DNA from 4 places in the Kutzneria sp. NPDC052558 genome. Region 4 is predicted to be linked to each of the others. Evidence: riboswitches for the same ligand, from Rfam matches in the RefSeq annotation. Region 4 holds a riboswitch; each other region holds the start of a gene.
The links. Region 4 has a riboswitch for cobalamin ahead of ACIG5F_RS04495 (ABC transporter substrate-binding protein). Riboswitches for the same ligand answer to the same signal wherever they lie in the genome.

Region 1 (7,843 bases), on a different contig from region 4:
CGCTTACGCGACGCTGCAACGGTTGTGCGCCCCGCTTATGGGCCACGTGGGCCGGCTGCCCGAGCCGCAGCGTGAGGCGCTGCTGGTGGGCCTGGGTGAACGCACCGGTACAGCTCCGGACGCGCTGCTGGTCGGGCTGGCGGTGCTCGGGCTGCTGGCCGAGGCGGCGGCCGAGCGGCCGCTGCTGTGCGTGGTGGACGACGTGCAGTGGCTGGACAAGATGTCCGAGGTGATCCTCACCTTCGTGGCCCGCCGGCTGGACGCCGAATCGGTGGCCCTGGTGTTCGCCTCCCGTGACGAGGAACTGCTCGACGGTTTGCCCGAGCTCCGGGTCGACGGCCTGCCCGACGGCGACGCCCGGGCGCTGCTGGACTCGGTGCTGCCGGTGCCGGTCGACGCCCGCGTGCGGGACCGCATCGTCGCCGAAACCCGCGGAAACCCGTTGGCACTGCTGGAACTTCCGCGCGGCCGCACGCCGGCGGAACTGGCCTTCGGCCTCGGCGGCCGGACCGCGGGCCCCATCCCGAGCCGGATCGAACAGGGCTTCCAGCGGCGCATCGCCGAGCTGCCGCCGGACACCCGGACGCTGCTGCTGGCCGCCTCCGTCGAGCCGCTGGGCGACGTCCCGCTGCTGTGGCGGGCCCTGTCCCGGCTCGGCGTCGGCGCGGACGCCGCCGCCCCGGCCGAGTCGGCCGAGCTGCTGGAACTCGGGGCCCGCGTGCGGTTCCGGCATCCGCTGGTCCGCTCGGCCAGCTGGTGTTCGGCCACCCCGGCCGAGATTCGCGCCGTGCACCAGGCTTTCGCCGACGTCACCGATCCCCGGCAGGAGCCCGACCGCCGGGCCTGGCACCGCGCCCACGCCACCCTCGGGCTGGACGACGAGGTCGCCGCCGAGCTGTCCCGGTCGGCCGAGCGGGCCCGGTCCCGGGGCGGCCACGCCGCGGCCGCCGCCTTCCTGGAGCGGGCCGCCGAACTGTCCGCCGACCCCAAGAACCGGGCTGCCCGGGCCTTGGCCGCCGCCCAGGCCCGGTTCGCCGCCGGGCAGCCGGCCCAGGTGCCGGAGTTGTTGGCGGCGGCCGAACTCGGCCCGCTCGAACCGTTGCAGCAGGCCGAAGTCGAGCGGCTGCGGGCCCAGGTCGCGTTCGCCGTCAACCGCGGCCGCGCGGCCGGGCCGCCGCTGCTCGCCGCCGCCTGCCGACTGGCGGACCTCGATCTCACCGCCGCTCGGGAGGCGTACCTGGCGGCGCTGGGCGCGGCGGTGCACGCCGGCGAGGACCTGCGTCCGGCCGCCGAGGCCGCCCGGGCTTTGCCGACGGCCGAAGATCCGGCCGGACTGCTGCTCACCGGCGTCGTGACCTGGGCACTCGACGGCTACGTGCCGGCATTGCCGCAGCTGAGGCGGGCGCTGACCGAGGAACCGCGGCTGCTCATCGCCCCGGTCGCCATGGAGATCTGGGACGACGAGGCGTGGCGGCGGATCACCGGGGTGGCGCTGGCCAAGGCGAGGGCCACCGGCACCTTGTCCGTCCTGCCGACGGCGCTGACCGCACGGGCCGGCGCCCTGTTGGCCGATCTCCGTCTCACCGAGGCCGCCGCGCTGCTCGACGAGGCCCGCACGCTTCGGGAAGCCACCGGCCTGGCCGGCAACCCGTTCGCCGAGCTCATGCTGCTTGCCTTGCAGGGCAAGGAAAAGCCGGCCGTCGAGTTGGCCGAGGCCGTGACCAGGGACGCCGCCGAGCGCGGCGAGCAGCGGCTCACCGCCATGGCCGACCACGCCCTGTCCGTGCTCTACAACGGCCTTGGCCGCTATGCCGCCGCCCAGGCCGCCGCCGCCCGTGTCGGGCGGCATCTCGGGATTTCCCCGTGGGCCGAACTGGTTGAGGCCGCCGCCCATGCCGGCGACGCCGCCGCGGCGGCCGAGGCCCGCGACCGTTTGGCCGAGCACACCGTTCCGGCCGGCACCGACTGGGCTTTGGGCGCCCAGGCCCTGGCCGACGCGATCGTCAGCCCGACTGACGATCAGTTTCGCGAAGCGATCGACCGGCTGCCGTTGGCGTTGTCGGCGGCCCGCGCGCGGCTGCTGTACGGGGAGTGGCTGCGCCGGGAGAACCGGCGCGCCGACGCCCGTGACCAGCTCCGGCCGGCCTATGAGGCGTTTTTGGCCGCCGGGGCCGCCGGCTTCGCCGAGCGCGCCGGCCGTGAGCTGGCCGCGACGGGGGAGACCGTTCGCAAGCGTGGCGCCGGCGTGGCCGAGGAGTTGACCCCGCAGGAGGCGCAGATCGCGCGGCTGGCGCTGGCCGGCCGCACCAATCCGGAGATCGCTGCCGCGCTGTTCCTCAGCCCGCGCACCGTGGAATGGCATCTGCGCAAGGTGTTCACCAAGCTCGGCATCAGTTCGCGGCGCGAGTTGGCTACTTCTTCGCTGTGAGCGCCGCCATGAACGACTTGCGCAGCCCGGCCGGCCCGATGATCGGCAACGCCGCCCGAAAAGCTTCGACTCGTGGGTGGTGACCGTGCTCGTCGAGCTCCCCATCGAGGCCGTCTACGCCACCAAGCGGGTGCTGGTGCAGTCCGCCGAGCTCTCAGCCCGTGACCCGTTCGCGGTCCATGCCGCGCTCGGCCTCCGGTGATCGCCTCTAGCCCGCTTTTCGCCACCGCCCGTGTCCGTCGCTGAACACGGGCAGCCCCTCGTTGATCTCCACCGTCCAGTCGCTGTGGTGGATCAGCCGATGACAGGCGCTGCACAGCAGCACCAGATTGTCCAGACTGGTCGGCCCCCCGTCAGCCCATTCCACCACGTGATGCGCGTGGCATTGCCGGGGTTTCCTTCCACATCCCGGAAACGCGCACCCCTTGTCCCGGATGATCAGTGCTCTGCGTATCGCGTTGGGGATGGTCCGGCTGGCCCGTCCGATGTCCAGCACCTCGGACCTGGCCCCGAGCACCACCCGCAGGATCGTGCTGTCGCAGGCGATCCTGCGCACCGAGGCGGCGTTGAGCGGCCCCATGCCCGCCAGGTCGGCGGTGCCCCGCTGCTCCTGAAAGTCCTTCCACGACATGGTGAGGGCGATGTGCGGCTTCTCCCCGCCCTCCTCGGGCAGGTCCTTGCAGCCGGCCGCCAGTTCGAGGATCTCCACCAGCGCGTCGCCCTGCCGCTCGGCGGTCGTGCGCGGGTCCTCAGCCGATGTCGGCTTGGCCAACGGGCTGATCAGCGCCTCCAACAGCGCCAGGCTCTCCAGGTCGAGGAACCCGTCGATGTCCCCGCCGTTGCGGCGCTTGCGGATGGTCAACGTCCGCTTGGGCCGGGCTGACTCCCGGTCATCAGGCGCTTTCCCGTCCTGGTCCAGCAACACCAGGATCCGCTGGGCGACGTCCTTGAACTGGCCGAGGTCGAGCGTCGCCGCGTATCGCACCAACGCCGCCTCGACCTTCTCCCGGTCCGGCTCCGGCGCCTCGGCGAGCGTCTTGTCCATGACGACCAGATGCTGCCTGCTCAGCAACGCCTCGGCCGCCACCTCCCGGACCGCGTCCCGCTGAAACAACTCCGCGTGCCGCACCAGCTCCCGGGCCTCACCCCGGGTGATCTCCCACTCCACTGTCAGATCCGCGACCAGCGCCGCCCGATCGTCCTTGGTCCGGTTGGTGCGGTTCCACAACTCCCGCACATCCTCGACCTGCCCCAGGTAGTCGGCCTTACGTCGCCGCTCCCGCCTTTTCCCGTCACTGCGCAGCGCCCCGTCGCTCAGTCGCCACCTCTCGGCGTCGACTGGCAATTCTGGGTTCGCTGACATACCCCCATCTTACCACTCACCAGAGACAAATCCCCTTGCCAGACAAGGATTACCCGATCGTGTCCACCCTGAAGATTCCTTCAGGAAAGCGCTTTCCAACCTAGCAACGCGCCCACCCCCCAAACGGCAACCAAACAACCAAAGCCACCCCCCTCCCACGTCCCAAGCCCTCTGTAAACCGCACCACCCACCCTCCCGCCACCGCGCCACGACCCCCACCCCCCACCTGACTCGCGGCACTCCAGCCAGACACGGCAAGGGCTAAAGCATTTGAACCCAGCGGTAGACACGCCCTAGCGGTGGGGCAAGCGCAGCCCTGCCAGCCGGTGCACATGAAAGTGTGGCGAGCACCCGATCAGCGCAAGAACCACAGACCCACCCCCACCTCCACCCCCACCCCCAAGAACCTCCTACAAAGCAGCCGCCAGTGCCACCGACACGGTCGGATGGCGGAATTCGAAGCCGTGGCGCAGCAGTGCGTCGGGGACGGCGCGTTGGCCGGTGAGGGCGCCGGCGTCGGCGAGTTCGCCGGCGAACAGTCGTAGGAGCCGGGGCGGGTAGACCCATGGGGTGGGGCGGTGGAGGAGGCGGCCGACGGCGCGGACCATTTCGGCGTTGGTGACGGGTTGGGGCCCGGACAGGTTGACGGGGCCGGTGATCTCGGGGTGTTCGAGAACGTGCTTGATGGCGGAGACCTCGTCGTGGAGGGAGATCCATGCGAGGTACTGCCGTCCAGTCCCCATGCGGCCTCCCGCGCCCCAGGCGACCATGGGCCGCAGCTGCCCGAGCAAACCGCCGGTAGGCGACAGAACAATCCCTGTGCGCAGCAAGACAACCCGAGCGTCCGAGGCGGCAGCGGCAGCCTCTTCACGCTCGCGGTCCATGTCGGCGAGGAATCCGGACCCGGCAGGCGCGGACTCGTCGACGACGGTGTCGCCGGTGTCGCCGTAGTAGGCGACGGACGAGCTGTTCAACAGCGCGGGAACGCCGTGGGAAGCGACTGCCTCCGCCAGCACCCGTGTGGGCACGACGCGGCTGTCGATGAGCTCCTGCTTGAACTCGGGTGTCCATCTCCGAGCGGTGGTGTCGACCGCACACAGGTTGATCACGGCATCGACGCCGTCCAGCGCCCCGTCCTCAAGAGAACCCGCCACCGGATCCCATTGGCGTTCGTCGGCGGCGGTGGGGGAGCGGCGGACCAGGCGAAGGACCTCGTGTCCGGCGGAACGCAGGACCGGTGTCAGCGCGGTCCCGATCACCCCGGACGCCCCGGCGACCACTACACGCATCGGACTCCCCATCTCGCGGCTCGGTTAACACCGTTAACGCTAGCAGTCCGGGTACGGCACGAAGGTACTGCGGTTCTCGTTGGCGCGCAGCGGCCGGCCGATCTGCGGGGCGGCGCGCTGGGGGCACAGCGGCCGGTCGCAGGTGCGACTACCGCAACCCCGCCTACCGCAACCCCGCCGAGCTGCTGACGTCGTTCACCACCGGGGTGAACCTCAGCACGCCAGGCATCTGGCCTGAAAGATCTGGCTGTTTCCTCCGTTGTCGTTCCGAATGGCGGGCGTGTGCGGGACCCGCGGGGCCTCGGCCGGTATCGTCTGGCCGAGGCCCGCGGTGCAGGGAAGCCGGTGCGAATCCGGCACGGTCCCGCCACTGTGACCGGCTCCACGGGCCGGGAGTCAGACACCGGCCGCGGGCACGGCTGTGTTGTCCACGAGGATGGAGCTGACACGCGTGGAGTGCGCGCATGTGCTGGATCGCCTGAACGGGCCGGGGCCGGTGTTCTCGGTCGAGTTCTTCCCGCCCCGTGACGCCGCCGACGAGCAGCGGCTCTGGCTGGCGATCCGGCAGTTGGAGGGCCTGGACCCGGCGTTCATGTCGGTGACCTACGGGGCCGGCGGGTCGAGTCGGGACCGGACGATCCGCACCACCGGTCGGGTGGTGCAGGAGACGTCCCTGTTGCCGATGGCGCACCTGACCGCCGTCGACCACTCGGTCGCCGAGCTGCGCAACGTCATCGGCTGGTACGCGGCGGTGGGGGTGCGCAACATCCTGGCCGTGCGGGGCGACCCGCCCGGCGACCCGATGGGGGAGTGGGTCAAGCACCCGCAGGGGTTGACCTACGCCGAGGAACTGGTCTCGTTGGTGCGGGAGCTCGGCGACTTCTGTGTGGGAGTCTCGGCTTTCCCGTACGGGCATCCCCGCTCGGCCGACCTCGACACCGACACCGAGTACCTGGTGCGGAAGTTCCGGGCCGGCGCGGACTTCGCCATCGCGCAGCTGTTCTTCGAGGCCGAGGACTTCCTGCGGCTGCGGGACCGGATGGCCGCGCGGGGCTGCGACGCCCCGCTGTTGCCCGGGATTCTGCCGCTGACCACGGCTCGCACGCTGCACAAGACCGTGGAGCTGTCCGGCGCCCCAGTGCCGGCGTCGATCGCGCGGCGGCTCGAACCGCTGGTCGACGACCCGAAGGCCTTTCGGGCCGAGGGCATCGACGTGGTCACCGAACTGGCCCAGCGCCTGATCGACGAGGGCGTGCCGGGCGTGCACTTCTACACGTTCAACATGTCCAGGGCCACCACCGAGGTGGTCGGCCGGCTGGGCCTGCTGCCGGCCCGGGCCTGAGCCGACCGGCCGAGCTCACAGCGCGGTGAGCTTGGCCGGGTTCAGCACCCACATCACCTCGTCGATGCCCGCGGCCGATCCGGCCACGGCCAGCACGCCGATCGTCTCGCCGTTGCGTTGCAGCAGCACGGCATCCGCGCCGTTCAGGGCGGCCGGCACGGCCCGCACGTCGTCCCAGAAGTTGGTCGACCAGGCGCGCACCAGCTTGGCCACCGCGTCCGCGCCCCTGACCACGTGCTTCGTGGCCCGCACGACGCCGCCGCCGTCGGAGTAGCTGACGACGTCCGCGGCGAACAGCTCCTCCAGCGCCGACAGGTCCCCGGCCTGCGCCGCCTTGACGAAGGCGGTCAGCAGCCGCCGCTGCTCGTCCGGGTCGACCGGGGCCCGGCGCTCGGCCGCCAGATGCTTGCGGGCGCGGCTGACGTACTGCCGGGCGGTGGCCTCCGTGGTCTGCACGATCTCGGCGATCTGCTGGTACGGGTAGTCGAACGCCTCCCGCAGCACGTAGGCGGCGCGCTCGGTCGGCGTGAGCTTTTCCAGCAGCAGCAACACACCCAGTTCCAGCGCGGCCGCCCGCTCGGCGCCCAGCTGCGGGTCGGCCGATGTGTCGATCGGCTCCGGCAGCCACGGCCCGACGTAGCTCTCCCGCCGCGCGTAGGCCGTCTGGGTGGCGTTGATGGCCAGCCGGGTGGCGGTGGTGGCCAGGTAGGCCGCGGGGTTGCGCACCGCCGAGCGATCGCAGGTCTGCCAGCGGATCCAGACCTCCTGCACCAGATCCTCGGCGTCGGCGGCCGTGCCCAGCATGCGGTAGGCGATGCCGAACAGGCGGGGCCGCACCTCGGCGAAGACCGCGGCCGCGTCGTCGAGCGTCGTCTCCATGCTGTGTGGTCCCTTTCGACGGGGCTGGCGCGGTGCCTCCGCAGCGTACGCCAGCCCCGTCGCCCACCCAGCGCCCACGGACCCCGTTGGCATCATCCGTTGGGCTGAACGCCTGTCCTGCCAACGGAAACCGGCGCGCGGCGGTCCTTGCGCAGCGCCAGTTCCTCGGCGCTGACCGGCACCAGCATCGGCTGCCCGGGCACGCAGAACATGGTCACCACGAAGGCCGACTCGGCGTCGGCCAGGTGGTTGCCGTCCTGGTAGTGGATCACGTCGCCGCCCGGCTCCCAGAACGCCTCGCCCGCCTTGACCACCCGCGCCGGCTCGCCCTCCAGCTCGAAGACGATCTCGCCCTTGACCACGTAGCCGTAGGCCGGGCCGGAGTGGCGGTGCGGCGGCGCGCCGGGGCTGTCGGGCGGCAGCGTGACGAGAATGGTCATCGCCTCGGCCTGCGCGTGGATCTGGGGCGCGTTCGGCACGGTGGCCACCACGTCCAGCTGTGGCGGCGGTCCGGCGGCGTAGAAGTCGTCCACGGTGTGCTC
Region 2 (7,843 bases), on a different contig from region 4:
GGACGATCTCGCGCTGCGTGGCGTCGAGTGCGGTGTGGACCTGCTCCGCGGTGTGGGCGATGGCCTGGTGCAGGCCGCCGGTCTCCTCGTAGCCCGCGACCGTCAGCCGGGTGCCGCGTCGCCGACGCCAGGTCTCCATCAGCGCGTGCGACACCAGCGGCAGCACCGCCGGCTGGCCGGCGGCGTCGGCGATCAGCCGGGACACGAGCGCGGATTCGACAGTCAGCCCGGCATGCACCGCGGGCTGGATGATGGCTTCCCGCAACTGCTCCGGGCTCAGCGGGCCGACGGGGACCTGGGCGTCCCGCAACGCCGCCACCAACTCGGGGTGTCGCAGGCAATGGCCGTAGAAGTCGGCCCGCACCCCGAGCACCACTCGGACCCGGCTGCCCGGCGCGCTGGTGGCCGCCACCAACGCGGCGATGAACCCCGCTCGCTCGTCCGGGTCGTGGCAGAGGGTGAAGACCTCCTCGAACTGGTCGACCACCACCAACAGGTCGACGTCGTCCGGTTCGTCGTGCAGGGCTTGGCGCACCCGCAGCCGCAGGTTGTCCGGTGCGGCGGCGAGTTCCGCCCGTAACTCCACTGAGGACAGTCCGCTCGCCGCGGCCAGGTGGACGGCCAACTCCTCGATCGGATGTGGTCCCGGGGTGAGCAACAGCGTCGGCCCGGTCGCGATCAGTCCCTGCTTGCGGGCCATGGCCACCAGTCCGGCCCGCACGAGCGAGGACTTCCCGGAGCCCGACGCGCCGAACACGCCGACCAGCCGTCGCTGGCTCACCCGGGTCACGAGGTCGTCGAGCAACTCGTCCCGGCCGAAGAACCGGTCGGCGTCATCGGGTTCGAACGGTGCCAGCCCCAGATAGGGCGCGCAACCGGGGTCGCGGTTGTCGATATCGCCGCCGATCTGGGCGGTGAGCTCGTGCCAGCGGGCCCGCCAGTGCTCGGGGTCGCCGCCGCAGGCCGTGACGTAGGCCAGCGTGACCGCCAGCGTGGGCGGCTTCCGTCCGGCGGCGGCCTGTGACAGCACCGTCGGCGAGTAGTGCGCGGCCTGGCTGAGCTCCCGGTATGTCGGGCGGCCGGCCCGCTCCCGCAGTCGGCGCAAGTCGGCGGCGAACGCGCCCACCGCGCCGTGCGTCGGGTCCAGCGGTCGTTCGGGTCGTGGCACAGCCCCTCCTCGGCAGACCTCTGGATCCTGTCTACCGGGATAGCCACGCAGAGTCGCGACATCGTCGCTCACGGTGCCCGATCGTGCAGTCGGTGGGACACGCCGGCACAACATGTGGGTGCTTGCGACTGATCGCCGCCCATGTATTGTGCTCACCGAGCTGGTTCGGCCGTCCCGCCAGGGCGGTCGTCGTAAGAGGGAACCCGGTGCGAATCCGGGACTGCCCCGCAGCGGTGAACGGGAACGACCGCCGTAACGAAGCACTGGGCCGCGGTGGCCTGGGAAGCGACGGCCAGTAGGTGCCTGCCGGCATGCCCGTGAGTCCGAAGACCTGCCCGCTCGCCCGTTCGCACCGTGAACGGGCTCGTGTCCAGGCCCCGAGGGAGGGCGTGGGGGATCGCCGGCCGGCGCCTGCCGGTGGGTCCTCGCGCGCCGCCCGCAAAGGCCGACAGCGTGCGAGGAGCTCAGGCTGTGACGCAGACAGTGGTGCGGGTAGACACCGATCCCCACCCGACGATGCGGGTCAGGAAACGAAGCGGCGAGTTCGAGGCCGTCGACGTGAACAAGATCGTCAAGGCGGTCGGGCGCTGCGCGGTCGGGCTGGCCGAGGTGGACCCGCTGCGGGTGGCCACCAAGACGATCAACGGCCTGTACGACGGCGCGACCACCGAGGAGCTGGACCGGCTGTCCATCCAGACGGCGGCCGAGCTGGTGTCGGAGGAGCCCGAGTACTCCAAGCTGGCGGCCCAGCTGCTGGCGGCGTACATCGACAAGGAGGTCCGCCTCCAGGGCGTCCACTCCTTCAGCCAGAGCATCGCGCTGGGCCACCGCGAGGGCCTGATCGGCGACGAGACGGCCAAGTTCGTGGCCACCCACGCCCGCAAGCTGGACGACGCGATCGACGCGGACGCCGACCGGCGGTTCGAGTACTTCGGCCTGCGCACGGTGTACGACCGCTACCTGTTGCGCCACCCCGACAAGCGCACGGTGGTGGAGCGCCCGCAGTACTGGCTGCTGCGCGTGGCCTGCGGCCTGTCGCACACCGCGGGCGAGGCGATCCGCTTCTACCGCCTGATGTCCTCGCTGGCGTACCTGCCGAGCTCGCCGACGCTGTTCAACTCGGGCACCCGGCACACCCAGATGTCCTCGTGCTACCTGCTCGACTCGCCGCGCGACGAACTCGAGTCGATCTACGAGCGGTACGCGCAGGTGGCGCAGCTGTCCAAGTTCGCGGGCGGCATCGGCGTGCAGTGGTCCCGGGTTCGCTCCCGGGGCGCGTTGATCCGCGGCACCAACGGCCACTCCAACGGCATCGTGCCGTGGCTGCGCACGCTGGACGCGTCGGTGGCGGCGGTCAACCAGGGCGGCCGGCGCAAGGGCGCGGCCTGCGTCTACCTGGAGACGTGGCACCCGGACATCGAGGAGTTCCTCGAGCTGCGCGACAACACCGGCGAGGACGCGCGGCGCACGCACAACCTGAACATCGCCAACTGGATCCCGGACGAGTTCATGCGCCGGGTCGAGGCCGACGCCGACTGGTCGCTGTTCGACCCGGACGAGACGCCGGAGCTGCCGGACCTGTGGGGCGAGGAGTTCGACCGCGCCTACCGCGCGGCCGAGCAGGCCGGCCGGGCCGTGCGCACGGTCAAGGCCCGCGACCTGTACGCCAAGATGATGCGCACGCTGGCCCAGACCGGCAACGGCTGGATGACCTTCAAGGACACCGCCAACCGCACCTGCAACCAGACCGCCGAACCGGGCAACGTGGTGCACCTGTCCAATCTCTGCACGGAGATCCTGGAGGTCACCAGCGACACCGAGACCGCGGTGTGCAACCTCGGCTCGGTCAACCTGGGCGCGCACGTGCTCGGCGATTCCATGGACTGGGACAAGCTGCGCGAGACCGTGCGCACCGCGGTCACGTTCCTGGACCGCGTGATCGACATCAACTACTACCCGACCGCGCCGGCCGGCCGGTCCAACCCGCGCTGGCGGCCGGTTGGCCTGGGCGTGATGGGCTTGCAGGACGTGTTCTTCAAGCACCGCCTGGACTTCGACTCGGCCGCGGCCAAGCAGCTGTCCACCCGCATCGCCGAGGAGATCTACCTCACGGCCCTGGAGACCTCGGCCGACCTGGCCGCGTCGGCCGGCGCGCACCCGGCCTACAACCAGACCCGGGCGGCCCAGGGCGATCTCCAGCCCGACCTGTGGGGCGTGACGCCGACGCAGACCGAGCGCTGGGCCGCGCTGCGCGAGCGGGTCGCCGAGAGCGGCCTGCGCAACTCGCTGCTGATCGCCGTCGCGCCGACGGCGACGATCGCCTCGATCGCCGGCTGCTACGAGTGCATCGAGCCGCAGGTGTCCAACGTGTTCAAGCGGGAGACCCTGTCCGGGGAGTTCTTGCAGGTCAACACCTATCTCGTCGCGGAGCTCAAGCAGCACGGCCTGTGGACCGCGCAGACCCGCGACCAGCTCAAGCGGGACGACGGCTCGGCGCAGGGCCTGGCCGGCCTGCCCGAGGCCAGCCGCTCGCTGTTCCGCACGGCGTGGGAACTTCCGCAGAAGTCGCTGATCGAGCTGGCCGCCGCCCGCGGCCCGTACATCGACCAGAGCCAGTCGCTGAACCTGTTCCTGGCCTCGCCGACGATCGGCAAGCTGTCCTCGATGTACCGCTACGCCTGGCAGTCCGGGCTGAAGACCACCTACTACCTGCGGTCCCGTCCGGCGACGCGCATCCAGCAGGCGACGGTGCCCGCGGCCCCGGCCGATGTGATCGCCTGCTCCCTCGAGAACCCCGAATCGTGTGAGGCCTGCCAGTGACCACCCTCGACAACACCGCGCGCAAGCAGTCCCTGCTCGACCCGGGCATGGACCTGACCCTGCGGCCGATGCGCTATCCCCTGTTCTACGAGCGTTTCCGCGACGCCATCAAGAACACGTGGACGGTGGAGGAGGTCGACCTGCACTCCGACCTCGCCGACCTGAAGAAGCTGACGCCGGCCGAGCAGCACCTGATCAACCGGCTGGTCGCCTTCTTCGCCACCGGCGACACCATCGTCGCCAACAACCTGGTGCTCAACCTGTACGAGCACGTCAACGCGCCCGAGGCCCGGCTCTACCTGTCGCGCCAGCTGTTCGAGGAGGCCGTGCACGTCCAGTTCTACCTGACGCTGCTGGACACCTACCTGCCCGACGAGAACGAGCGGGCCGAGGCGTTCGCGGCGGTGGACAACATCCCGTCCATCCGGGACAAGGCCGAGTTCTGCTACAAGTGGATCGACTCCATCGAGCACCTGAACCGCTTGCACAGCAAGGAGGACCGCAAGGCCTTCCTGCTCAACCTGATCTGCTTCGCCGCCTGCATCGAGGGCCTGTTCTTCTACGGCGCCTTCGCCTACGTGTACTTCCTGCGCTCGCGCGGCCTGCTCAACGGGCTGGCCTCGGGCACCAACTGGGTGTTCCGCGACGAGTCCATGCACATGGCGTTCGCCTTCGACGTGGTGGACACGGTTCGCCGCGAGGAGCCGGAGCTGTTCGACGACGCGCTGCACGACCAGGTCCGGCAGATGCTGCGCGAGGCGGTGGACGCGGAGACCAAGTTCGCCGAAGACCTGCTGGGACAAGGGGTTGCCGGCATGTCGTTGGCGGACATGCGCGCCTATCTTGAGCACGTGGCCGACCGTCGGCTGGCCGCGCTGGGCCTGGCCCCGGAGTTCAACGCCAAGAACCCCTTCGGGTTCATGGAGTTGCAGGACGTGCAGGAGCTGTCCAACTTCTTCGAGCGCCGGGTCTCCGCGTACCAGGTCGCTGTTACGGGAACGGTCAGCTTCGACGAAGATTTCTGAAAGGAGAGGGCATCGGCTACCCGGGGGCCGAGCCCCGCGCGGCACAAGCGCTGTGCCGCTGAGCACAGGAGTCATCAAGAACGCGTTCGGGTGACGGTGTGCACTTGCGCCGAGAACTACCATGTTCCGGTGATGGATGGTGTTGGACGGGTCGTCGTCGGTGTCGACGGCTCGGTCGGCAGCTTGCAGGCTTTGCGGCGGGCGGTGACCGAGGCGCGGATGCGCTCGGTGCCGCTCGTCGCGGTCATCGCGTGGAGCGCGCCGGGCGGCGAGGCCGCCTACCGGCGGACGTTCGACGTGCAGCTCAAGCAGTTGTGGGAGCAAGGAGCCTGGGAGCGGCTGGCCAGAGCGTGGGACGAGGCGCTTGGCGGCATTCCCGAGGACGTGGACGTGCGGCAGGTGGCGGTGCGCGCCGACGCGGGCAAGGCGTTGGTGTGTGTCGCGAACAACGAGAACGACCTGATGGTGATCGGCGCGGGCCGGCGCAGCGTGTGGCGCCGGGCCTTCATCCCCTCGGTGCCGAGGTACTGCGCGGCCCACGCGCGGTGCGCGATGCTGGTGGTGCCGCCGTCACCGCTGAGTCAGCAGATGGATCACGGCATGCTGCCGCGGTTGTTGCGCCGCAAGCGGGTCGTGAACGATCTCGTCGGCAACAACGGGTAGTCGGTCCGGGGCCGAACCGATCGGGATCCGGGAACACGGCCGGATCCCGGTTGGCCGCGCTCGCGGGGGCCGACTCAGTCTTCCGGCTGCCAGCGGTATTTCCGCAGGTTGACGCGCTGGCCGTCGGCCAGCACGCCCTCGGCCCGCAGCCGGGCCAGCTGCTCGTGGGCGATGTGCGGGGACGGCGTGCCGTTGGCCCGCAGGATCCGGTGCCACGGCAGGTCGTGGCCGTCCTCGGACAGCAGCGCCCCCACCATGCGCGGGCTGGGCGCGCCGACCATGGCCGCGATGTCGCCGTAGGTCGACACCCGGCCGGGCGGCACGTCCTTGATCGCTTCCCGCATCCGCTCGTGCAGCGCCTCGTCCATGCGGGCGATTATGCCCGCATGGACGAGGCTGGGCTCACAGGCCCGAGCACTGCCCGATCGCGCCGCCGCGCACGGTGTTCGGGGCGGCGATGTCGCTCGGCGCGGGCGTGTTCGCGGTGCAGCTCAACGCGCCGATGACCGCGACGCCGGCCACCACCGGCTGCCGCGCGCCGGTGTGGTTGCCGGACAACACAAGCGCGCCGTCCACGCGGCCGCCGACGATCGTCACGTCCTGCGTGACACCGGCGATGCTGGCCGCCCCGTGCACGGTGGTGTCGAGCAGTTCCACCGCGTTCGCGCCGGATGCGCTGACCCCGCCGGTGATCGTCGAGCTCGTGGCCACCAGCGAGGCCCCCGGCGACACCACGATCGCGCCGGTGACGTCGGCGTGGTCAAGGCAGGTGACGCCGTCGGTGACGGCCAGCGATCCGTTGTGCCGGCCGGTGATCGTGGTGGTGCAGGCCGGCGGGGCCGGCAGCAGGTTCACCTGGAAGCTCTTGGCCGCCCCGGTGTTGCCGGCCGCGTCCGTGGTGCGGTACTCGATGGTGTGCTGGCCGTAGCTGGGCGTCGGATCGTCCCAAGGGGACAGTCGTGGCCTGCCCAGCTTGCCGTAGACCAGATGGTCGATCTCGGTGCCGCTGGGCGTGAAGTGCCACGGTTTGGCCGAGTCGGTGGGCCAGCCGAAGTAGTTGAACCAGCCGTCGCCGTCGGTGCGGAACTCGCTGACCAGCGAGCCGGTCTTGTCGTCGGCGGCGGTCAGCAGCATGTCGAACGGTCCATTGTAGACGTACTCGGCGGTGCCGTCCGCCTTCTTGACCGTCAGCAGCGCTGACGACAGCTGGTACGAGGTGGACGGATCCGTGGCGTCCACCGTCCAGCTGCGGGACTTGCCGCCGACCGTGGCGGTCAGCGTGTGCGCCCCGGTCAGCTTGAGGGGCTTGAGGTCCACGTCGTTGGCCGTGGTGGCCAGCGCCTTGCCGTCCAGTGCCCACTTCACCGGCACGACCTGGTTGGCGGGGTGCGTGGTGTCGGCGAACACGACCTCGTCCGCGTTGATCGGACGGTCGGTCTCCGTGGTGTCGGCGAAGTCCACCGCCGTGGTCGACGGCGGCGTCTTGACCGTCGTGTCCACGGTCCAGGTGCGCGTGCCGGTCAGCGCCTGCTTGATCACCGGATCCCGCACGAAGTCGGTCGGGTCGGTGACGGTCGCGGTGAGCTTGTGCTTGCCCGCCTTGAGGTTCAGCGACCGCAGGTCCAGCTGCTGGCCGGTGGCCGACAGCGGCCTGCCGTCCAGGCTCCAGGCGATCGTGAGCTGGTGGCTGTTGGGGTGCATGGGTTCCGCGAACACCACCCGGTCCGCGCCGATCGGCTTCGCGGTGGGCGTGGCGTCCTGCACGATGCTGGTCTTGGCCGAGATCGACTTGACCATGTCCTCGCGGCCGACCTGGTCGTAGTAGTAGCCCAGGGTCTTCATGATGGAGTGCGCGCTGGGCCGCCACACGCCGCTGCTGCTGTAGATGCCCGACTCGTAGCGGCCGATCGTGCCGCCGGCCTCGCTCGGCTCGCCCAGCCAGCGCCACCACTTCTTCTGCTGCTGGACCATCTGCTGCTCGGTCAGCAGCGTGTGGTGCACCGAGTCCGGCTCGGGGCCGGTGTACGCGTCGCCGCGCACGCCCCGGGCGTAGTAGTCGTACTCGTCCTGGAGCCCGCCCAGCGAGTGCCCCAGCTCGTGCGGGGTGATCAGGGAGGACATCGCGTTGCCGCCGGAGGCGGTGGCGTAGGTGCCGCCGATGCCGCCG
Region 3 (7,843 bases), on a different contig from region 4:
GCCCCAGCACGGTTTCCACGATCCCGTCGGTGGCCCAGCCGTTGTCGTGCACGCCCGTCACCAGCCGGCGGGCCAGCTCCTCCAGCAGGTCCACCACGTCCGCGCCGGTCTGGGCTGGACCCTCGACCAGTTCGGACAGTCGGCCGGCATCGACGCGGGCGCCGGGGTCGGCCAGCAGCGCCTCCTCGTCCAGTCCGAAGTGGACGGCCAGCGCCGCCCGCAGTCCGGTGATCGCGCCGACCTTGCCGCCGAACACCTGGCGGGCCCGCAGCACCGCCAGCACGTCGTTGACCAGCTCCTCGCCCTCCGGGGCGCGGCCGAGGACATGCAGGCCGTCCCGGATCTGCACGTCCTTGATCTCGCACAGGTAGCCGTCGATGTGCATGACGAAGTCGTCGAAGTCGTCCTCGCCGGGGACCTCGGCCTGGTGCAGGTCGTGGTGCAGCTTGGCGCTGGTGACCAGTTCCCAGATCTGGCCGCGCACGGTGGCGAGCTTGGACGGGTCCAGGGCCTGCACGGTGGCGTACTCGTCGAGCAGCTGCTCCAGCTTGGCCATGTCGCCGTAGGTGTCGGCGCGGGCCATCGGCGGGATCATGTGGTCGACCACCGTGGCGTGCGCGCGGCGCTTGGCCTGCGTGCCCTCGCCCGGATCGTTGACGATGAACGGGTAGATCATCGGCAGGCTACCGAGCACCGCGTCCGGCGCGCAGTCGTCGGCCAGGCCCAATCCCTTGCCCGGCAACCACTCCAGCGTGCCGTGCTTGCCAAGGTGCAGCACCGCGTGCGCGCCGAACTCGTGCTCCAGCCAGCGGTAGGCGGCCAGGTACTGGTGCGAGGGCGGCAGGTTCGGGTCGTGGTAGATGGCCACCGGGTTCTCGCCGAAGCCGCGCGGCGGCTGGATCATCAGCATCACGTTGCCGAAGCGCAGCGAGGCCACGTAGATCTCGTCGTCGGTCACGTAGAGCTGGCCGGGGGCCGCGCCCCAGTGCTCGGCGACACCGTCCTTGAAGGACTGTGGCAGCGCGTCGAACCAGGTCCGGTAGGTGGCGGCCGGGACCTTGATGGCCGCGCCGGACATCTGCTCCTCGGTCAGCCAGTCCACGTCGTGCCCGCCGGCGGCGATCAGCCGGTGGATCAGCGTGTCGCCGTCCAGTGTGGACACATCGAGGCCGCCGAGGTCGTAGCCCTGCTCGGCCATGCGCCGCAGCAGGATCACCGCCGAGGCCGGCGTGTCCAGGCCGACCGCGTTGCCGACCCGGGCGTGCTTCGTCGGGTACGACGACAGCACGATCGCGACCTTCTTGTCCTTGTTCTCCAGGTGCCGCAGCCGCGCCAGCCCCACCGCCGTGCCGGCCACGCGGGCGGCCCGCTCCGCGTCGGCCACGTACACCGGGATGCCGTCCGGGCCGTTCTCCTTGAAGGAGAAGGGAACCCCGATCAGCCGGCCGTCGAACTCCGGGATCGCAACCTGCATCGCCGCGTCCATCGGCGTCAGCGCCGCGTCCGAGTCCCGCCAGGTCGCCCGGGACGACGTGAGGCAGAGTCCTTGTAGGACCGGGATGTCCAGCTGCGCCAACGCCCCCGCGTCCCAGGCGTCTTCATCGCCGCCCGCGCTGGCGTCCGCCGCCACCGCCCCGCCGGCCGCCAGCACCGTCGCCACCACCGCGTCGCAGCGGCCCAACGTCTCCAGCAGGCCATCCGACTCGTCGCCGGCCAGGCCGCGCAGGGAGCCGCAGAACACCGGCAGCACGTTGGCCCCCGCCGCCTCCACCGCGTCGGCCAGTGTGTCCACGAACGCCGTGTTCCCGGCCAGCGCGTGCGCCCGGTAGAACACGATGCCCACCGTCGGCTTGCCCTCCTGGCGCCGCCGCTTCCCGTGCACGCCGAACACCGGGGTCCGCGCCGGCGGCTCGAAGCCCTCGCCGGTCAGCAACACCGTGTCCGACAGGAAGTTGGCCAGCTGGCCCAGGTTGGCCGGGCCGCCCTCCACCAGGTAGGCAAGCGCTTGCGTGGCCACCCCCGCCGGCACCGTCGAGGCCGCCATCAGCTCCGCGTCCGGCGTCGCCTCCCCGCCCAGGCACACCACCGGCTTGCCGCCGGCCAGGACCGCGTCCAGGCCCTCCTCCCAGGCCCGCTTGCCGCCCAGCAGCCGCACCACCACCAGGTCCGCCTCGGCAAGCAGCCCCGGCAGCTCCTCGACCTCCAGCCGGGCCGGGTTGCCGACCGTGTAGTCGGCCCCGCTGGCCCTCGCCGCCAACAGGTCCGTGTCTGCCGTCGAAAGCAGCAGGACGCGCGAAGTCATCAGCCGTACCCTCCTCGGGGTCCCGCGCCCCGGGTAGAGACATCACGGCCGGTGGTGGAGTGTCTGGCTTTCACAGTGGCGCGACCGCCCCGGACTCCCACCGGGTTCCTCGCTCCCACCGCCGTCTGGTCCGACCCAGCCTAGCCACCCCCCGCCCCCACCCAGCCCCAGCGAGAGCATCTTCGCGCTTGGAAGGGGGCTTTCCTTCACTCGGAGTGGAGGAAAGCCCCCTTCCAAGCGTCAGAGTCAGAGTCAGAGACAGGGCTTGTGGCCGACGCCGCCGTAGGAGAGGTGGACCTTGCCCTCGTTCTGCTCGCTCCACTCCGAGCGCCACTGCCGCACCGGCACCACGCCCGGCGGCACCAGGTCCAGGCCGGTGAAGAACTTGGCGACCTCGCCGTACGGCCGGGGGTGCAGCTGGGCGCTGATCTGCCGGTAGATGCCCTCGACCCGGCTCACCCCCGGGAGCTGGTCCTCGGGCACGAAATCGACGGTGGCGTGGGACAGGGCCAGGAAGCTGCCGGGGGCCAGCGCGGTGCGGTACGCCTCGACCAGACCCTGGGGATCGTCGTCGTCGGGCAGGTAGTGCAGCACGGCGATGGCGATCAGCCCCACCGGCCGGGAGAAGTCGATCATGTCGCGGACCGCGGGCAGGTTCAGCACCGAATCGGGGTGGCGCAGGTCGGCCCGCACCGAGGCGACCAGCGGGTTGGCGCCGAGAATGGTCCGACTGTGGGCCACCGCGATGGGCTCGTTGTCCACGTAGACCACCCGCGCGTCGGGGGCGAGGCGGTGGGCGATCTCGTGCACGTTGCCCACGGTCGGAATGCCGGAGCCGAGGTCGAGGAACTGGTCGACGCCGGCCTCGACCAGCGCGGTGACCGCCCGCCGCAGGAAGGACCGGCTGGCCCGCATGCCGTTGGCCACCTCGGGCATGGCCTGCACGGCCTGCTTGGCCGCCCGCCGGTCGACCGCGAAGTTGTGGGCCCCGCCCAGGAAGTAGTCGAGGATCCGGGCCGGGTTGGGGCGGTCCAGGTCGACGTCGGCCGGTATCCACCGAGGACGGTGCATCGGCGCGACCCCTTCCCCTAGATTCACCCGATCGTGTTAATGGTGGAGGTGGCCCCGGTCGGTGTCCACCGCGCACGGGTCACGAACACGCAGGCATTTTGTCGGATCACCGCGCGTTGCACCCGTTGGTCCAGTCCCGATGGGCGCGGTTGGCGGTCACGCAGCGTCACAAATGCTGATCGCCATCAGCGAACGCAACTTCGGGAACACATCCGAGCTCCAGTTGGTTGAGCCAGTACGACTCAACCTTGGAGGAAGACGTGAGCGAAACACTGGCACTCCCGGTGCTCCCGCTGGACGACGTGGTCGTGCTGCCCGGCATGGTGGTGCCGGTCAAGCTCGCCGACGCGGAGATCCGCGCCGCCGTCGAGGCCGCGCAGGCCGGCGACACCGGCTCGAAGGTGCTGCTGGTGCCCCGGTTGGAGGGCAAGTACGCGAAGGTGGGCACCCTGGCAGTGATCACCCAGATCGGCCGGCTGCCCGGCGGCGAGCGCGCCGCCGTGGTCCGCGGCACCGACCGCGTGCGGATCGGCACCGGCACGACCGGCCCCGGGGCGGCGCTGTGGGTGGAGGCCGAGATCCAGGACGAGCCTGCGGTCGACGACGCCACCCGTGAGCTGGCCAAGGAGTACCGCACCCTGGTCACCTCCATCCTCCAGCAGCGGGGCGCGTGGCAGGTGGTCGACTCGGTGCAGGGCGTCGACGACCCCTCGGCGCTGGCCGACCTGGCCGGCTACGCCTCCTACATCACCGACGAGCAGAAGATCTGGCTGCTGGAGACCGTCGACGTCCGCGAGCGGCTGGAGAAGCTGCTGGCCTGGGGCCGTGAGCACATGGCCGAGCTGGACGTGGCCGAGACGATCCGCAAGGACGTCAAGGAGGGCATGGAGAAGCAGCAGCGGGAGTTCCTGCTGCGCCAGCAGCTGGCGGCCATCCGCAAGGAACTGGCCGAGCTGGACGGCAAGCCGGCGTCCGAGGAGCAGGACTACCGGGCCCGGGTCGAGGCGGCCACGCTGCCGGAGAAGGTGCACGAGGCCGCGATGGCCGAGGTGGACAAGCTGGAGCGCACCTCCGAGCAGTCCCCCGAGGTCAGCTGGATCCGCACCTGGCTGGACACGGTCCTGGACATCCCGTGGAACACCCGCACCGAGGACGCGTACGACATCAAGGGCGCGCGGGCGGTGCTGGACGCCGACCACTCGGGCCTGGACGACGTGAAGGAACGGATCATCGAGCACCTCGCGGTGCGGCGGCGCCGGGAGGACAAGGGCCTCGGGGTCGTCGGCGGCCGGCGCAGCGGCGCCGTGCTCGCGCTCGTGGGCCCGCCCGGCGTCGGCAAGACCTCGCTGGGCGAGTCGGTGGCGCGGGCCATGGGCCGCAAGTTCGTCCGGGTCGCCCTGGGCGGCGTGCGGGACGAGGCCGAGATCCGCGGCCACCGGCGCACCTACGTGGGCGCGCTGCCCGGCCGCATCGTGCGGGCCATCAAGGAGGCCGGCTCGATGAACCCGGTCGTGCTGCTGGACGAGGTCGACAAGGTCGGCTCCGACTACCGCGGCGACCCGACGGCGGCCCTGCTTGAGGTGCTCGACCCGGCCCAGAACCACACCTTCCGGGACCACTACCTGGAGGTCGAGCTGGACCTGTCGGACGTGGTGTTCCTGGCCACGGCCAACGTGCTGGAGTCCATCCCCGGCCCGCTGCTGGACCGCATGGAGCTGGTCCGGCTGGACGGCTACACCGAGGACGAGAAGGTTGTCATCGCCCGTGACCACCTGCTGGCCCGCCAGCTGGAGCGCGCCGGTCTAACCACCGAGGACGTCACCGTCAAGGAGGACGCGCTGCGTCGGCTGGCCGCGGAGTACACCCGGGAGGCCGGGGTCCGCGACCTGGAGCGGTCGATCGCCCGTGTGCTGCGCAAGGCGGCCGTGGACGAGGAGAAGCTCCCGCTGACTGTGGGCGCGGACAACCTGCCGGACTTCCTCGGCCGGCCGCGGCACACCCCGGAGTCGGCCGAGCGCACCTCGGTGCCGGGTGTGGCCACCGGCCTGGCGGTCACCGGCGTCGGCGGCGACGTGCTGTTCGTCGAGGCCTCGCTGGCCGACCCGGAGACGGGCTCGACCGGGGTGTCGCTGACCGGGCAGCTGGGCGACGTGATGAAGGAGTCGGCGCACATCGCGCTGAGCTACCTCCGTTCGCACGGGGCCGAGCTGGAGCTGCCGGTCGGTGACCTGAAGGACCGCGGCGTGCACGTCCACGTGCCGGCCGGCGCGGTGCCGAAGGACGGCCCCAGCGCCGGTGTCACGATGACCACGGCCCTGGCGTCGCTGCTGTCCGGCCGTCCCGTCCGCTCGGACGTGGCCATGACCGGCGAGGTGTCGCTGACCGGACGGGTCCTGCCCATCGGCGGCGTCAAGCAGAAGCTGCTGGCGGCGCACCGGGCCGGCCTCACGACCGTGTTGCTGCCCAAGCGGAACGAGCCGGACCTGGACGACGTGCCGGCCGCGGTCCGGGAGCAGCTGGAGGTGCACCTGGTTGCCGATGTCCGCGAGGTGCTGGAGATCGCGCTCCAGCCGGTGAACGCGCCGGTGCTCAGCGCCTGAGCCGACCGAATAGCCGAGCGTGGCCCGCTTCTGTTCAGCGGGCCACGCTCTTTTCTATGCCCGCCAGCACACAGCGCAGCCCGAAGGCGAACTGGTCCTCGTAGCTGAGGTCGTCGGCCTCGATCATCCGGCGCAGCAGCGCGGGATAGGCGCCGCTGTCCACGACGACCTCTTTGACGTACGGGGAGACCGCCGCGCGGAACTCGTCCTTGCTCATTCCGCTGCGGCGCACGGCTTCCAGCTCCGAGAGCTCGGACAGCACGGCCCCGTGCACGTAGTTGGAGACGACGCCCAGCAGCGCCGCGGCCGTGGTGGTGTCCTCGGTCGCCCCGGCGGCGGCCAGCATCGCGAAGTTGGCTGTGCGCAAGGCATTCGGCCCCAGCGGGGCCCGGCCGCCCAGCTCGGTGGCCAGCCACGGGTGGCGCAGCATCGTGGCCCGCAGGCGCTCGGCGACCAGCGTCAGGTCGGCCCGCCAGTCGCCGGAAGGTTGCTCGGGCAGCTCGCGTTCGCCCTGTACGGCGTCGACCATCAGCTCCACCAGCTCGTCCTTGTTGGTGACGTAGCGGTAGAGCGAGGTGGTGCCGGTGCCGGCCTCGGTCGCCACCCGGCGCATGGTCAGCGCCGGCGTGCCCTCGGCGTCGGCGATCCGGACGGCGACGGCGACGATCTGCTCGACGCTCAGCGCCTGGCGGCGGCGCTGCTCGGCCACTCGCGTCCAGACCAGCGTGAAGTCCTGGGGCATGGCGTGCAGCCTACTAAGTGGGTACAGTGTTCCCAAGACGGGAACGTTGTTCCCACTTTGAAGGGGGAGAGCATGGACGTAGTGATCGTCGGCGGCGGCACGGTCGGCCTGTGCACCGCCGTGTTCCTGGCCCGGCAGGGCGTTTCGGCGCGGGTGCTGGAGCGCCGGCCGGCCGTGTCCGACCATCCGAGGGCGTTCGGGTTGAATCCACGGTCGGCCGAGATCGCCCGCTGGGCCGGCATCGAGTTCGAGACCGACCGCGGGCGGGCCAGCGTCGGCACCGGCCCCAGCCTGACCGAGCTGACCACGATGGCCGCGCCGATCGAACTGCCCGAGATCGGACCGGCCGCGTCGAAGGGCTGCCCGCAGCACCGCATCGACCGCGCGGCGCTGGAGTTGGGTCGGGAACTCGGCGTGCGCACCGACTTCGACGCCGAGGTGGTGGCGGTCGGCGACGGCTACGTGACCACGGCGTCCGGCATGACCGTCGAAGCCGACTACGTGATCGCCGCCGACGGGGCGCGCAGCCGGGTCCGGCAACTGCTCGGCATCGGGACGACCGGGCCCGGGGTGCTCGGCGACCACATGCTCAACGTGCTGTTCCGCGCCCCCGGCCTGCCGGCGCCCGACTACTCGATGACCGTGCTGCGCAACGAGGAGTCGACCGGGATCCTGATGAAGGTCGACGACGACGGCCGGTGGATCTTCCACGTGCCCGGCGGCGACCCCGCCATGCCGGTCTCGGAGTTCCGGCGGCGGATCCGGGCCGCCACCGGCGTGTCCGACGTCGAGGTGGACGTGATCAGCATGCTGCCGTGGGCCTCCACCGCCCGGGTGGCGGAGAAGTTCAGGCAGGGCAACGTCTTCCTCATCGGCGACGCCGCCCACGTGGTGCCGCCGACCGGCGGCTTCGGCCTCAACTCCGGCGTCGCCGACGGCCACAACCTGGCGTGGAAGCTGGCCGCCGGCGGCGACGCGCTGCTCGACACGTACGAGCTGGAACGCAAGCCGGTGGCGGAGTTCACCATGGCCCAGTCCCTGATCCGCGGCCAGCACCGGGAGCTGCACTGGGATCTGCGGCCCGAACGGGCGGCCGAACGGGCCGCCGTCGGCATGGCCAACGTGCTG
Region 4 (7,843 bases):
AGACATGCGTGTGCTCGACCAGCTTCGGCTGGGCGGTGGTGCCGGAGGTGAAGTACAGCAGCAACGTGTCGTCGGCCCGGGTGACGCCGTCGGGCGTGAAGGTGTCGTCGGCGGCAGCGGAATCCGCGTAGTCCAGCCAGCCCTCGGCCGGCGCGCCCACGGCGATCCGGGTGTAGTCGCCGGGCACATCGGCGTAACTGCCGGGCAGACCGGTCACGACGTGCTTGGCCTGCCCGCGTTCGACCCGGTCGCGCAGGTCGGCCGCGCCGAGCAGGGTGCTGGCCGGGATCAGCACGGCCCCCAGCTTCATCGCCGCCAGGATCGTCTCCCACAGCTCGACCTGGTTGCCCAGCATCAGGATGATCCGGTCGCCGCGGCGGACCCCGTGCCCGCGCAGCCAGTTCGCGACCTGGTTGGACCGCTTCGCCATCTGCTCGAACGAGATCCGCCGCTCGCTGCCGTCCTGCTCGACGATCCACAGCGCCGGCCGCTGGTTGCCGGCGGCGATCGTGTCGAACCAGTCCAGGGCCCAGTTGAACTCGCCCAGCTCTGGCCAGCGGAAACCGTCCCGGGCGGCGGCGTAGTCTTCTCGGTGGGCGAGCAGCAGGTCGCGGGCCGCCCGAAACGCGGTATCGGTCACGCAGGCGATGGTGGTGCCGGACAGCGCAGTCCGCTACCCCCGGAAAGGGGGACCCCGATGCAGGAAGACGCGACTGAGGTCCGTCGGGCCCTCGCCACGATGCGGCGTGCCACCGGCCTCCCGGTCGCCTTCGGCGGGCTGGCCCACTCGACCGGGGTGAAGCTGTCCGAGCTGGTCGGGACCAGCACCACCGCGTTGTCCGGGCTGATGGTCGTGCGGGGCAACGGCCTCGGCGGCAAGGCCCTGGACCTGGCCAAGCCGGTCGCCGTCACCGACTACCCGCAGGCCGCCGGCATCAGCCACCAGTACGACCTGCCGGTGACGGCCGAGGGGCTGCGGTCCATCGTGGCCGTGCCGGTGGTGGTCAACCGGGTGGTGCGGGCCGTGCTGTACGGGGCGCTGCGGCAGGCGCTGCCGCTGGGCGACCGGGTGCTCACCGCCGCGCGGGAGACGGCCCGGGACCTGGAGCAGGGGCTGGCGGTGCGGGACGCGCAGCGTAGCCGTATCGAGGACGTGACGGTGCCTCGCGGCTGGGAGGAAGTGCGGGCCGCGCACGCCGAGCTGCGCCAGCTGGCGGCCGAGGTCACCGATGATGCGCTGCGGCAACGGGTGCACGACGTCTGCGCCCGACTCGCGTCCTCCTGGGCCCCTTCCGACGCCGCGGTGCCGTCGCTGTCGGCCCGGGAGTTGGACGTGCTGTCGGGGATCGCCTTGGGGCAGACCAATGCCGAGGTGGCGGCCCGGATCGGGGTGCGGCCGGAGACCGTGAAGGCCTATCTGCGCAGCGCCATGCGCAAGCTGGACGTGCACTCGCGGCTGGCCGCGGTGGTCGCCGCCCGGCGGTTCGGCCTGCTGCCCTAGGTTGGGGCCATGGACTTGAACAGCGATCTGGGCGAGGGCTTCGGGGCGTGGCGGCTGGGCGACGACGAGGCCCTGCTCGACGTCGTGACCAGCGCGAACGTCGCGTGCGGCTTCCACGCCGGGGACCCGACGGTGCTGCGGCGGGTGACCGAGCGGGCCGCCGAGCGGGGCGTGGTCATCGGGGCCCAGGTCGGCTATCGGGACCTGCCCGGCTTCGGCCGCCGGTTCATCGACGTGGACCCGGCCGAGCTGGCCAACGACGTGATCTACCAGATCGGGGCGCTGGACGGCTTCGCCCGCATCGCCGGCACGCGCGTGCGCTACGTGAAGCCGCATGGGGCGCTCTACAACGCGATCGTGACGCACGCCGAACAGGCGGCAGCCGTGGTCGAGGCCGTGCGCCGGTACGACCCGACGCTGCCGATCCTGGGCCTGCCGGGCTCGGAATCCTTGCGCCAGGCCGAATCCGCCGGGTTGACCGCCGTGCGCGAGGCCTTCGCCGACCGGGCCTACACCCCTTCAGGCGCGTTGGTGTCCCGGCGGTTGCCCGGCGCCGTGCTGCACGACGTGGAGGAGATCGTCGCCCGCTGCGTGCAGATGGCTGTGGACGGCACCGTGACCGCCGTGGACGGCACGGTCGTTACCGTTGCCCCGCAATCATTGTGCGTGCACGGCGACACCCCGGGCGCGGTGGAGATCGCCCGCCGGGTCCGCGCCGCTCTGATGGCCGCCGGCCTCCCCCCAACCCCCTTCGCCGCCCCACCCCACTCCGCTCAGTAACCGCCCTCCCACTTGGAAGGGGGCTTTCCTACACTCGGAGTGTAGGAAAGCCCCCTTCCAAGCGGGGAATGGCGAGTCGGTGGGGTCAGGTGGGGACTCTGCGTAGCAGGGTGGCGGCTTCGTCGGCCTGGCCGGCGGCCAGGAGGAGGTCGACGGCCTCCACGGACAGGGCCGGCACGGCGGGAGTGGACCAGGCGGCGGCGGTGAGCAGTTCGGCGGCCTCGCGGACGTGACCGCCGCGGAACTCGGCGACGGCCAGGTTGCGCAGCGCCCACGGCGAGACGGCCAGCTCGATCGACCGCCGCCATGCGGCGACGGCCGCCTCGCTTTCCCTGGCGTGCCAGCGGGCCACGCCCAGGTGGTAGGCGGTCAGCCAGTTCTCCGGGGCCGCCTCCAGCATCGCCCGCCACGGCGCGGACACCAGGCTGCGGCCGGGCGGCTGCTCCGGGTCGGAGGCGATCATGTTGCCGTGCAACAACTCCAGCCACGGCCGCTGCGGCGCGCCGAGGCCGGTGAACGGCGTGGCCGGCAGCAGCACGCCCAGGCGGGTCAGCTCCAGCGCGCCCCAGCCCGAGCCGGCGGCGATCAGCTCGCCGGGCGGCGCCTCGTCCCACTCGGTGTGCCCGCGGGGGTCGCGCACCTTGGTGTCGACCCGCAGCGACTCCCCGTCGGCCAGCACGAAGTCGACCTGGAAGGGCAGATCGCGCGCGGTGTCCCACTCCCACACCCGCAGCGTGTCGCCGTGCACCGGCGCGGCGAACACCGGCCCGCCGCTGGCCGGCTGGAAGGCCGGCGAGCAGAACGGCACCGGCCGGTGTTCCCGCTTGTGCCACAACGAATGCAGCCGACCGCCCTGTCCGATGAGGACGGTCGCGATCAACAGGTCGTTCTCCAGCACCACCGCCGGCACCGGACGGGGGTCCCGGGGTCGGGCCGTCCGCCGCGGCCACGGCACCGCGCCTATCGCACCAAGGGCCGAGCCCGGGCTGTCCTGGCCGCTCTCGGCGACCGGCAGCACCACTTCGGCTTGACGCAGCTGGGTCACCACTCACTCCCCGACTCGCCTGCGCGAATGCTCCCCACCGACCGCACCGATGTCAACCGGAGCATCCCCCGACCAGGTCACGTTGACAGTGTTGACGGGCGCTGCCTACCGTGACCGGGCCGTGGTGACCGGAATCCGCCGCCAGACCGGAGCGGCACTCGCCACTGTGGTCGGGATGTGCGCGAGAACGCATGGGTCACTGGGCTTTTCACCGCCTGGGAAGGCCGCTCGCCGCACGCACCACCCGTCAGCCAGGAGGCCCGCCACGGCACGGCAAGGCGCGTCCACGAGGTGATGGAGGGCCGGCTGTCGATGCCTGCGCGCGGTGCCGCGCCGTCCGGCGAGCGGGCCCGGTTCTCCGCGCTGCTCTCCGGTTCGGTCGTTGTCCTGGTCCTGCCCTGCTGGCCGGAGTGCTGCTCGGCCCCGTGTCACTGCCGGTCACCGACACGCTCTCGGTGCTGATCGGCCGCATTCTCGGCGGTTCCACCCGGCCGGGTGATGCCATCCTCTGGGAGGTGCGAACGCCCCAGGTTCTGCTAGGGGCGGTCGCCGGGGCCGGCCGGCCCAAGGCCCCCGTGGCGACCAAGGTCTTCCACTACGATTGCCGCGGGGACAAGCAACCGCTGTCCTCGGGGCACTTCGCCGCGCCCGACGCGATCATCGCGCACGCCGGCGGCGTGAACGTCTTCACCGACGTCCAGGACAGCTGGATCCACGTGTCCTGGGAGGAAGTGGTGGCGCGGGCGCCGGAGGTGATCACCATCGACGCGGCCGACGAGGAACAGGCGCGGCAGATGGAGGATTTCCTGCTGGGGCGGCCGGAACTGGCCGGACTGCCGGCTATCGCGCAGCGGCGGTTCTTCGTGCTGCCGTACGCGAACCGGGTGTCGGACGGGCGGGACGTGGACTCCGCGGTCGCGTTGGCGAAGTTCCTCCATGGCTGAGCGGATGCTGCCCGGGACGGCGCTGACCGACCCGGCCGAGATGGGGCGGTTCCTGGCCGACAACCGCCGCCGGTGGTCCACCGACGACAACCGGGTCGCCGGCACCCTGTGGTGGTACAGCACCAGCAGCGTGGTGCTGACCTCGCTGCTGACCCGGCTGGCCGAGATCGACCTGGCCGCCGACCCGGCGCTGGACCGCCTGCGGGTGCACGTCGGCGAGGACGGCCGCGTCGTGAACGTCCACCCCGGCGGTCTGCTGCCCGAAGTCGCCTTGCTGCCAACGGCTTTGCGGGCCGCGCTGGAGCCGGTGCTGGAGACGTTGTCGGCGGTGTCCGGGGTGCGGCTGCCGCCGCTGTGGGCCATCACCACCGACGCCGTCGCCAACAGCCTGCTGCGGGCCTGGCGGGATCTGGGCGATCCGGCCCGTGGCGTCGAGCAGGCGTCCTGGCTGGTGGCCGGGATGGGCCGGCCGCTGCCGCCGGCTCGCTTCGTGCCGATCGAGGGGAAGCCGTTGGTGCGCCGGGTTTCCTGCTGCCTCATCGACCACGCCGGCTTCGCCCCCTGCGCCAGCTGCCCCCACCAGGACCCCGACGTCCGCCGCGCCCGCATGCTCGCCGCCGCCCAACTCCTCTGAACCCCGGCGGGGTCAGGGTTTGCGGGCCACGCCGGCGTAGATGCCGGAGTGCTCGGGGTCGTCGCCCTGGTCGGCGGCGGACTCGGGGCGCCAGTTGGCGGTGAAGACCACGCCCGGCTCGACCAGGTCGAAGCCGTCGAACAGGGCGGTGACCTGGGCGTGGGTGCGGGGGTGGATGGGCTCGGCGCTGTTCTGGAACACCCCGACCGCCTTGGCCATGCCCTCCTCCATGTTGTCCGGCGTGAAGTGGGACAGCGCCAGGTAGCTGCCCGACGGCAGGGCGTCGCGGTAGCGGGCGATCACGCCGGCCGGATCGTCGGCGTCGGCGATGAACTGGAAAACCCCGACCATGAGCAGGCCGATCGGCTGGTCGAAGTCCAGCATCCGGCGGGTCTCGGGGTCGTTGAGGATGCGCTCGGGGTCGCGCAGGTCGGACTGCACCATCACGGCGTTGGGGTCGTCACGCAGGATCAACTGGCTGTGCGCGACCGCGACCGGCTCGTAGTCCACGTACACCACCCGGCAGGACGGATCGGCCTCGTGGGCGACCTCGTGCACGTTGCCGACGGTGGGAATGCCGGAGCCGATGTCGAGGAACTGCCGGATGCCGTTGTCGATGAGGAACAGCACGGCCCGGCGCAGGAACGAGCGGTTCAGGCGGGCCATCTCCCGCACCGGCACCACCTGGGCCAGTTGGTCGCCGATCATGCGGTCGCGCTCGAAGTTGTGCGCCCCGCCGAGCACGTAGTCGTAGATCCGGGCCGAGCTGGGGACGTCGACGTCGACCTCGGCCGGCACCCAGTCCACTGCTCCCGACATGACTGTCTCCCTATCCCAGTGTGATCCGGTCCGCACTCACCGACGGCGAGAGCGGCTCGCCCTGTCCCGCGTCCACGCCGACGGCACGCAGCCGGCGCAGATGCTCCTCGTGCCGGATGCCGCCGACCGCCACCGGCAGCCCCAGGCTGTGCGCGAAGTCGACCAGGCTGCGGACCACCGGCTCGGTGATCTCGGCGGCGCGCTCCTCGGCCAGCGAGTCGCCGAGCCGAGGGTCGAGCACCACCGCCCGCAGCGTGAACTCCCCGCGCAGCAACAGGTCCGCGTGCTCGGTGCCGTAGTCCAAAAGGGACGATGTGACGCCCATTTCGGCCAGCACCAGGATGTTGTCGATGATCTCGTCGTTCTGGGCGGCGCTGCCAAGCGACACCCCCAGCCGCAGCTGCTCGGCCGGCAACTCCACCGCGTCCAGCTCGCGGCGGACCACACCGACCAGGTCCGGGTCGCGGGCCTGGCCGGCCGACAGGTCGACCACCAGCGGCGGCGTGGCCGGGCCGTGGGCCTTCCACCACTCGGCCGCCTGCTGGCAGGCCCGGCGGATCACCCAGCGACCGACCGGCAGCACCACGCCGGTCTCCTCGGCCAGCGCCAGCACCTCGCTGTGCCGCATCGGCTGCTGCGCCGGCGGCCGCCAGGCCAGCCGGGCGGTGACGCCGATCGTCGTCTCGTCGGAGAAACGCAGCAGCCGCTGGTAGACCACGTCCAGCTGGTCGGCCTGAAGCGCGCCGGGCAGGGTCGCGGCCAGCCGGAACCGGGAGCGGTCGGCGGCGTCCTGCCGGGCGTCGAACAGGTCCCACTGGCCGGCGCCGCGCCGCTTGGCCCGGTGCAGCGTCATGTCGGCGGCCCGCAGCAGCTCGGCCGGGTCCTGGCCGGTGCCGATCCGGTCCACGATGCCCATGCAGGTGGACACCGCGATGCCGTCGCCGCCGACGAACATCGGCACCGCCAGCGTGTCCAGCACCCGGGCCGCGTACTCGCCGACGCCCGGTGTGTCGGCGGTGCCCTCCAGCAGCACGGCGAACTCGTCGCCGCCCAGCCGGGCGACCATCGCCGTCTCGCCCTGGAACACACTCTCCAGCCGCTGCGCCACCGCCCGTAGCAACTGGTCGCCGACGTGCTGGCCGAGGCCGTCGTTGACCACCGTGAACCGGTCGAGTCCGAAGTGGAACAACGTGATCCGGCCGTTGGCCGGCGATCCGCCCAGCGCACGCTCCAAAGTGGACACGAAGTACTGGCGGTTGGGCAGGCCGGTCAGCATGTCGTGCAGCGACTGGTGGCCCAGCCGGTCGCCCAGCAGGTGCAGCTCGGTGACGTCCTCGACCATGGTGACCAGGTAGGCCGGCTGGTCGTGGTCGTCGCGCAGCAGCGACACCGCCAGGTAGGCCCACACCGACTCGCCGTCCTGGTGCACCAGCCGGCAGCGCTCGCGGAAGTTGGGCCGGCGGCCGGCCAGCAGGTCGGCGATGCTCTCGGCCAGCCAGCCGGCGGCGTCGGCGTGGGCCAGGTCCTGCACGCTCATGCCGGCCAGCTCCGGCTGGCCGTAGCCGAGGATCTCGGTCAGCGCGGCGTTGGTCTGGGCGAACTTGCCGGTGGGAGTGCTGATCGCGATGCCGACGGCCGAGGAGGAGAAGATCGCCCGCAGGCGGGCGTCGCTGTCGGCCAGGCTGCGCTCGGTGTCCCGCTTGGCCTTGATCAGCGAGCGCTTCAGCGCCTCCTGGCTGATGTAGGTGCGTTCCCGCAGCGCCTCGGCGTACCCGGCGGCCAGCACGCTGAGCACCGCCACCACCCGGGCCGGCAGCTCGGGCGGCGGATTCGGCATCGCCAGCAGGCCGCGGCCCAGCACGTCCAGGGTGGTGGCCAGGGTGGCCTTGCCGGAGATGGCCCGGTTGACCAGGGCCGGGCCGATCTCCGCGACCCCGGCCGGGTCCGGCGGCTCGGCGACGACCGCGTCGGCCAGGGTGGCGGTCATCCGGCCCAGCAGCCGCACGATCTTGGCGTGCGACATCGGGATGAAGACCGTCTTCGCGATCTCCGCCGCCCAGGCGCGCGTCAGGTCGGTCCGCCAGCTCTCGTCGACGGGACCTCGCTGCGGGTGATCGTTC

Region 1: it holds a riboswitch for cobalamin, as region 4 does, so the genes downstream of both, ACIG5F_RS41285 (methylenetetrahydrofolate reductase) here and ACIG5F_RS04495 (ABC transporter substrate-binding protein) in region 4, are expected to answer to the same signal.
Region 2: it holds a riboswitch for cobalamin, as region 4 does, so the genes downstream of both, ACIG5F_RS11270 (ribonucleoside-diphosphate reductase subunit alpha) here and ACIG5F_RS04495 (ABC transporter substrate-binding protein) in region 4, are expected to answer to the same signal.
Region 3: it holds a riboswitch for cobalamin, as region 4 does, so the genes downstream of both, cobN (cobaltochelatase subunit CobN) here and ACIG5F_RS04495 (ABC transporter substrate-binding protein) in region 4, are expected to answer to the same signal.

Annotation. Positions count from the first base shown of each region.
Region 1 is NZ_JBIUAG010000037.1:10,889-18,731, reverse strand. Features, by position in the region: gene ACIG5F_RS41310 (AAA family ATPase) at 1-2,428, shown strand, start outside; gene ACIG5F_RS41305 (hypothetical protein) at 2,508-2,630, shown strand; gene ACIG5F_RS41300 (DUF222 domain-containing protein) at 2,637-3,791, opposite strand; gene ACIG5F_RS41295 (TIGR01777 family oxidoreductase) at 4,202-5,080, opposite strand; partial or broken gene ACIG5F_RS41290 (short-chain fatty acyl-CoA regulator family protein) at 5,120-5,230, opposite strand; cobalamin riboswitch at 5,386-5,507, shown strand; gene ACIG5F_RS41285 (methylenetetrahydrofolate reductase) at 5,517-6,422, shown strand; gene ACIG5F_RS41280 (RNA polymerase sigma-70 factor) at 6,438-7,301, opposite strand; gene ACIG5F_RS41275 (cupin domain-containing protein) at 7,394-7,834, opposite strand.
Region 2 is NZ_JBIUAG010000005.1:69,211-77,053, forward strand. Features, by position in the region: gene ACIG5F_RS11265 (hypothetical protein) at 1-1,168, opposite strand, end outside; cobalamin riboswitch at 1,313-1,522, shown strand; gene ACIG5F_RS11270 (ribonucleoside-diphosphate reductase subunit alpha) at 1,640-3,988, shown strand; gene ACIG5F_RS11275 (ribonucleotide-diphosphate reductase subunit beta) at 3,985-5,013, shown strand; gene ACIG5F_RS11280 (universal stress protein) at 5,146-5,676, shown strand; gene ACIG5F_RS11285 (MGMT family protein) at 5,751-6,044, opposite strand; gene ACIG5F_RS11290 (M64 family metallopeptidase) at 6,079-7,843, opposite strand, start outside.
Region 3 is NZ_JBIUAG010000015.1:77,369-85,211, reverse strand. Features, by position in the region: gene cobN (cobaltochelatase subunit CobN) at 1-2,302, opposite strand, end outside; cobalamin riboswitch at 2,267-2,411, opposite strand; gene ACIG5F_RS26370 (SAM-dependent methyltransferase) at 2,555-3,373, opposite strand; gene lon (endopeptidase La) at 3,634-5,973, shown strand; gene ACIG5F_RS26360 (TetR/AcrR family transcriptional regulator) at 6,008-6,715, opposite strand; gene ACIG5F_RS26355 (FAD-dependent oxidoreductase) at 6,788-7,843, shown strand, end outside.
Region 4 is NZ_JBIUAG010000002.1:317,133-324,975, forward strand. Features, by position in the region: gene ACIG5F_RS04475 (AMP-binding protein) at 1-640, opposite strand, end outside; gene ACIG5F_RS04480 (response regulator transcription factor) at 698-1,501, shown strand; gene ACIG5F_RS04485 (LamB/YcsF family protein) at 1,511-2,281, shown strand; gene ACIG5F_RS04490 (hypothetical protein) at 2,367-3,326, opposite strand; cobalamin riboswitch at 3,457-3,586, shown strand; gene ACIG5F_RS04495 (ABC transporter substrate-binding protein) at 3,752-4,270, shown strand; gene ACIG5F_RS04500 (Fe-S oxidoreductase) at 4,263-4,904, shown strand; gene ACIG5F_RS04505 (SAM-dependent methyltransferase) at 4,917-5,723, opposite strand; gene ACIG5F_RS04510 (putative bifunctional diguanylate cyclase/phosphodiesterase) at 5,734-7,843, opposite strand, start outside.